2 regions of the Streptomyces sp. NPDC059452 genome follow, and region 2 is predicted to be linked to the other one. Evidence: riboswitches for the same ligand, from Rfam matches in the RefSeq annotation. Region 2 holds a riboswitch; the other holds the start of a gene.

Region 1 (3,396 bases), on a different contig from region 2:
GGGCCCGTCCAGGGCGGTGCGCCCGGCCCGGCAGAGCTCGGCGACGGCGGACGGCGGCAGCGGTATGCCGACCGCGCCGCCCGGGTTCACCGCGATGCCGACCTGCGGGGGCAGGCCTCGGGCGAAGTCGCGGGCGGGCGCCACGGCGAAGGACATATGGCTGCCGACGCAGCTCAGGAACTGGCCCTCGGAGCTGAAGACGGGGACGTACGCGGCGCCGTCGATGTCCATCATCGGCAGGTCCAGGTCGGCGCTGGCGGGGGAGCCGCCGTTGGGCAGCGGCACCCAGACCGAGCTGCGGCCGAGCACTTCGACGAGGCGGCCGCCCGCGTCGGCGACGCCGAGGGAGGCGGTCAGCACCTCTTCGAGCTCGTTGGCGGGCCAGCCCTGCTGGGGGTGTGGCTGGACCGGTGCCGGAATGTCCACTGCCTCTGCGCCTCTCGCTGCTGTCGCCTGTTCCGGCCAGAACCCTAACCGGAGCAGGCCGCCGGGTCGTGGCCGTCCGGGAAGTCATGGCCGTCCGGGAAGTCGCGGCCGTCCGGGAAGGAGATCCGGCCGAGCGCGCTCGCCGCCGCCCGGTCCAGCAGCACCGCCGAGGCGCAGCCGGGGGGCAGCGCGCCCTGTTCGGTGTCGCGGATCAGCCGGGCCACCGCGTGCCGGTGGCGGGCGAAGGCGTAACCGGAGACGCCCCGGCCACGCTCGCGCTGTCCCTGGCGGGCCGTCCGGGGGTCCACGTCGAGGAGGATCAGATGCAGGGTCCGGCCCCGGCGGGCGGCGTGCAGGGCGAGCCAGCGGCGTACCCAGGTCTGCGTACCGCAGTCGTGTACGACGACGGATTCGCCGGAACGCAGGGTGGCCCAGAGCCCGAGGTAGTGCGCGGCCCGGACCAGGGGGCGGTAGAGGGCGTAGGGGAATAACCGGGGCAGGGCGGCGGCCCAGCGGTCGCGGGTGTTCTGGGAGTCGATGGCGCGGCCGCTCACGGTCCGCCGGATCAGGGTGGACTTGCCCCCGCCGGGCAGCCCGGAGACGACCACGACGGCGCCTGCGGGGAAGTGGAGGCACTCGGGGCTGTTCCCGGTACGCCCGCGCAGATCGCGTACCACCGGCGCACGGGGTTCCAGCAGTTCGTGTACGGGCGCGCCGGGCTGCGCCGAAAGTCCGGGCACCGACGCCCCGGCCCCGGGCTGTGCGGGCAGCTCCCGCACAGGTGCCCCGGCCTGCGCGGGCATCGCGTCGTGCGCGACCCCCGCGGTCGGTACCGACCGCTGCAACGTCATCGCCCATCCCCCTGCTGTCGGGCCGCTCACGCCTGCTGTGAAGTGTAAAGAAACGGCAAGGCGGCACAACCGGCTCCGCCTCCCGTACATGAGTCCGGGACCGGCCGCCCCACTCTGCCGCAAGCCGTGCGATGATGACCCCGCCAACTGCATACCGGCCGTTCGAATCCGCGCGGGAGAGTTCCGGCCACAGTGTGAGCCGGGCGCCGAAGGAGCAAGATCCTCCCTTGAATCTCTCAGGCCCCGTACCGCGTGGACGAGGCAGATCTGAAAAGCGGGCCGCTCCGGCGGCTCCACCCAAGGTGCAAGCCGAGCCCCGTGACCAGGGGCGTCCCTCTTCAGGGGCATACCCCGTCAGGGGCTATCGGCGAACCTCTCAGGTTCCGATGACAGATGGGGAGGATTTCCGTCCTGACGTCGTCATGCCCTGGAGCCGTATCCATGAGCACTGCCCCCCGTCTCACCGCCCTCGACGCGCTGCACCGCTCGCTCGGCGCCACCATGACCGACTTCGCGGGCTGGGACATGCCGCTGCGGTACGCGAGTGAGCGCGACGAGCACAACGCCGTACGCACCCGGGCCGGTCTCTTCGACCTCTCCCACATGGGCGAGATCACCGTCACCGGCCCCGAGGCCGCGGCCTTCCTGAGCTACGCGCTGGTGGGCAACATCGCCACCGTCGGCAACGGCCGGGCGCGCTACACGATGATCGTCCAGGAGGACGGCGGCATCGTGGACGACCTGATCGTCTACCGGCTGGGCGAGACCGAGTACATGGTCGTCGCCAACGCGGGCAACGCCCAGATCGTGCTGGACGCGCTGACCGCCCGCGTCGGGGGCTTCGACGCCGAGGTGCGCGACGACCGGGACGCGTACGCGCTGCTCGCGGTCCAGGGCCCCGAGTCCCCCGCGATCATGAAGGCCGTCACCGACGCCGACCTGGACGGGCTGAAGTACTACGCGGGCCTGCCGGGCACGGTCGCCGGGGTCCCGGCGCTCATCGCCCGTACCGGCTACACCGGCGAGGACGGCTTCGAGCTGTTCGTGGCGCCCGAGCACGCGGAGCAGCTGTGGCGGGCGCTGACGGAGGCCGGCGAGGCGCACGGGCTGATCCCCTGCGGCCTCTCCTGCCGGGACACGCTGCGCCTGGAGGCGGGCATGCCGCTGTACGGGCACGAGCTGACGACCGCGCTGACCCCGTTCGACGCGGGTCTGGGCCGGGTCGTGAAGTTCGAGAAGGAGGGCGACTTCGTGGGGCGCGAGGCGCTCCGGGCCGCCGCCGAGCGCGCCGAGACCGCCCCGCCGCGCAAGCTGGTCGGCCTGATCGCCGAGGGCCGCCGGGTCCCGCGTGCGGGTTTCTCGGTCGTCGCCGACGGCAAGGTCATCGGCGAGGTCACCTCCGGCGCTCCCTCCCCCACCCTGGGCAAGCCGATCGCCATGGCGTACGTGGACGCGGCCTTCGCCGCCCCGGGCACCGAGGGCGTGGGCGTGGACATCCGGGGCACGCACGAGCCGTACGAGGTCGTCGCGCTGCCGTTCTACAAGCGCCAGAAGTGATATTCCGGAGGGAACGGTGTATTCCGGCCCCTCCCTATCGGCGCGCGGGCGTCACAGAAGTGACGTACCTCCGTCTCACACCGTAAGACCACCGTTCATCAGCACTCCCCCGCGTACAGGAGAATTCAGGTCATGAGCAACCCCCAGCAGCTGCGGTACAGCAAGGAGCACGAGTGGCTGTCGGCCGTCGAGGACGGCGTGGCCACGATCGGCATCACGGAGTACGCGGCCAACGCGCTCGGTGACGTCGTCTTCGCCCAGCTTCCGGAGGTCGGTGACACGGTGACCGCGGGCGAGACCTGCGGCGAGCTGGAGTCGACCAAGTCCGTCAGCGATCTGTACTCGCCGGTGACCGGCGAGGTGACGGCGGCCAACCAGGACGTCGTGGACGACCCCTCGCTGGTGAACTCCGCTCCCTTCGAGGGCGGCTGGCTGTTCAAGGTGCGCGTCGAGGGGGAGCCGGACGATCTGCTCTCCGCCGACGAGTACACCGCGTTCTCCGGCAACTGAGACCTTAAGGGACCCCCTGATGTCGCTTCTGAACTCCTCCCTCCACGAGCTG
Region 2 (3,396 bases):
GCAGCATCGGAGGTGTGAGACCCGCGCCGACCATCCTCCACCTGGACATGGATGCCTTCTACGCCTCGGCGGAGCAGGCGGCCAAGCCCAGCCTGCGCGGGAAGGCGGTCGTGGTGGGCGGCCTCGGCCCCCGGGGAGTGGTGGCCACCGCCTCGTACGAAGCACGGCTCCTGGGCGTCCACTCCGCCATGCCGACGGCCCAGGCCCGGCGGCTCGCGCCGAACGCGGCCTACCTGGTGCCCCGCTTCTCGCTGTACCGGTCGGTGAGCGAGCAGGTGATGGAGCTCCTGGGGCGGCTCTCGCCGCTGGTGGAGCCGCTGAGCCTGGACGAGGCCTTCGTCGACCTGGAGGCGGGCGGGGTGGCCGACGACTCCGCTTCGGCCCGCAGGGCGGGGGAGCGGCTGCGCACGGCCATCCGGGTGGTGACCGGGCTCAGCGGCTCGGTCGGCCTCGCCGGTTCGAAGATGCTCGCCAAGATCGCCTCCGAGCAGGCCAAGCCGGACGGGCTCGTGCTCATCGAGCCGGGCACCGAGCGGGAGCTGCTGGCCCCGATGTCCGTACGGACGCTGCCCGGCGTCGGACCCGCCACCGGGGACCACCTCCGGCGGGCCGGCATGACCACCGTCCACGACCTCGCGGAGGCCGGTGAGGCCGAGCTCGTACGGCTGGTCGGCAAGGCCCACGGCCACGGGCTGTACCGGATGGCGCTGGGGCTGGACGACCGGCCGGTGGTCGCCGAGCGGGACGCCAAGTCCGTATCGGTGGAGGACACCTTCGATGTGGACCTGCACGACCGGGTGCGGGTGCGCGCCGAGGTGGAGCGGCTGGCCGTGCGGTGCGTGGAGCGGCTGCGGTCCGCCGACCGGTCGGGGCGCACGGTGGTGCTGAAGGTGCGCCGCTACGACTTCTCCACCCTGACCCGATCCGAGACCCTCAGAGGCCCCACGGACGACCCCACGGTGGTCCGTGAGGCGGCCGCGAGGCTCTTGGAGGCGGTGGACACCACCGGGGGCGTGCGGCTGCTGGGGGTGGGTGTCACGGGGCTCGCGGACTACACCCAGGAGGATCTGTTCGCGCAGGCCGCGGACGCCCGGGAGCGGGCGGAGATGCCCGAGCAGCCGGTCGTCCAGGAGGACGGGGGGCCGGTGGACGAGGAGCCCGAGCGGGAGAGCGCCGAGCAGCTCGCCGCCCGGCGCTGGCCCGCCGGACACGACGTACACCACGCGCTGCACGGGCCCGGCTGGGTGCAGGGGAGCGGGGTGGGCCGGGTGACGGTCCGGTTCGAGGAGCCCGGCGGGCCGGTCGGCCGGGTCCGCACGTTCCGTGTCGACGATCCGGAGCTGAGCCCGGCCGATCCGCTGCCGCTGGTCCGCGAGCCGGTCGACTACTCCTCCTGGCCGGCCAGCCTGCCGAAGTCACGGTCGGGGCCGGTCTCCGCCGCGGGCGGGGAGTCCAGACCGTAATGGCGGTAGAGCTGCAGTTCCTGCTCGGGCGAGAGGTGCCGCCCGACGCCGAAGTCCGGCGCGCCCTTGATCAGCGCGCGGTCGAAGGGGACCCGCAGCTCGTCCTGGACGAATTCGCTGGGTTCCAGCGGGACGAAGGCGTCCCTGCTGAAGAGGCCGGTGCGGACGGCCGCCCACTCGGGGACCCCCGTCGCATCGTCGAGATAGACCTCATCCACCGTTCCGATCTTGGCGCCCTTGCGATCGAAGGCCTTGCGGCCGATCAGGCGGCGCGGATCGATATCGGTCTGCACGGTGCCTCCCACTGGTCGCAGCTGCGCAAGGGGTTCCCCGGCGACTCCAGGGGGCCCTGTCGCTCCACCAGCACCAGACAAGTGCAGATCCGTGGCCTCGGCCACTCGAGGACTGCGCGGGGATGGCCGCTGGTAGGCTGGCAGGTGGCTGCTGACCCCGTGCGGGAGAGTCCTCCGGTGCAGAATCCGGAGGCGCCGAAGGAGCAAATCCTCCCCGGAATCTCTCAGGCCCCCGTACCGCACGGACGAGGTCACTCTGGAAAGCAGGGCGGGTTCGTGCGGGCACATGCCGGGACGGACTCGACCCTCACCGACGGTGAAAGTCGGCACGCCCCCGGGCGGGCCGGTGAAGCTCTCAGGTTGAGATGACAGAGGGGGAGGCCGTTCGGGCACCCGCGCCGTGGTGCCCCTCGCAGGTCGTGACAGACCAGGAGGCCTCCACCATGACCCCCCGTCGCACTCCGCTCTCCCAGCTGGAGCAGGGCATTCCGTTCGAGCAGCGCCACATAGGGCCCGACGCCGAGGCCCAGGCCAAGATGCTCGCCCAGGTCGGCTACGGCTCCCTCGACGAGCTGACCGCCGCCGCGGTGCCCGACGTGATCAAGAGTGCGGAGGCCCTGAACCTTCCCTCGGCCCGCACCGAGGCCGAGGTGCTGGCCGAGCTGCGCTCGCTCGCCGACCGCAACAAGGTGCTCGCCCCGATGATCGGCCTCGGCTACTACGGCACCTTCACGCCGCCCGTCATCCTGCGCAACGTCATGGAGAACCCCGCGTGGTACACGGCCTACACGCCATACCAGCCGGAGATCTCCCAGGGCCGCCTGGAGGCCCTGCTCAACTTCCAGACGATGGTCGCCGAGCTGACCGGGCTGCCCACCTCCGGCGCCTCCCTGCTCGACGAGGGCACCGCCGCCGCCGAGGCCATGGCGCTCTCCCGCCGCGTCGGCAAGGTCAAGAACGGCGTCTTCCTGATCGACGCCGACACCCTGCCGCAGACCATCGCCGTGATCCAGACCCGCGCCGAGCCGACCGGGGTCGAGGTCGTCGTCGCGGACCTCAGCGACGGCATCCCCGCCGAGATCGCCGAGCGCGGTGTCTTCGGCGTCCTGCTCCAGTACCCGGGCGCCTCCGGTGCCGTACGCGCCATCGAGCCCGTCATCGAGCAGGCCCACGAGCTCGGCGCGATCGTCACCGTCGCCGCCGACCTGCTGGCCCTCACCCTGCTCACCTCGCCCGGCGCCCTCGGCGCCGACATCGCGGTCGGCACCACCCAGCGCTTCGGCGTGCCCATGGGCTTCGGCGGCCCGCACGCCGGCTTCATGGCCGTACGTGAGAAGTTCGCCCGCTCCCTGCCCGGCCGCCTCGTCGGCGTCTCCGTCGATGCCGACGGCAACAAGGCCTACCGCCTGGCCCTCCAGACCCGCGAGCAGCACATCCGCCGCGAGAAGGCCACCAGCAACATCTGTACGGCGCAGGTGCTGCTCGCCGTCATGGCCGGGATGTACGCCGTCTACCACGGCCCCGACGGGCTGCGGACGATCGCCCGGCGCACCCACCGCTACGCCACGATCCTCGCCGAGGGGCTGCGCGCCGCCGGTGTGGAGGTCGTGCACGCCGACTTCTTCGACACTCTGACCGTC

The links. A riboswitch is a leader RNA that binds a small molecule or an ion and turns the genes downstream of it on or off. The one in region 2 is predicted to bind glycine.
Region 1: it holds a riboswitch for glycine, as region 2 does, so the genes downstream of both, gcvT (glycine cleavage system aminomethyltransferase GcvT) here and gcvP (aminomethyl-transferring glycine dehydrogenase) in region 2, are expected to answer to the same signal.

The regions. Positions count from the first base shown of each region.
Region 1 covers NZ_JBHYVE010000038.1:8,506-11,901, reverse strand. The annotation lists gene ACFW9Z_RS32645 (enhanced serine sensitivity protein SseB) at 1-426, opposite strand, end outside; gene ACFW9Z_RS32640 (AAA family ATPase) at 471-1,277, opposite strand; glycine riboswitch at 1,441-1,538, shown strand; gene gcvT (glycine cleavage system aminomethyltransferase GcvT) at 1,719-2,834, shown strand; gene gcvH (glycine cleavage system protein GcvH) at 2,967-3,344, shown strand; gene glyA (serine hydroxymethyltransferase) at 3,364-3,396, shown strand, end outside.
Region 2 covers NZ_JBHYVE010000012.1:199,789-203,184, reverse strand. The annotation lists gene ACFW9Z_RS18455 (DNA polymerase IV) at 15-1,463, shown strand; gene ACFW9Z_RS18450 (PRC-barrel domain-containing protein) at 1,385-1,756, opposite strand; glycine riboswitch at 1,909-2,006, shown strand; gene gcvP (aminomethyl-transferring glycine dehydrogenase) at 2,200-3,396, shown strand, end outside.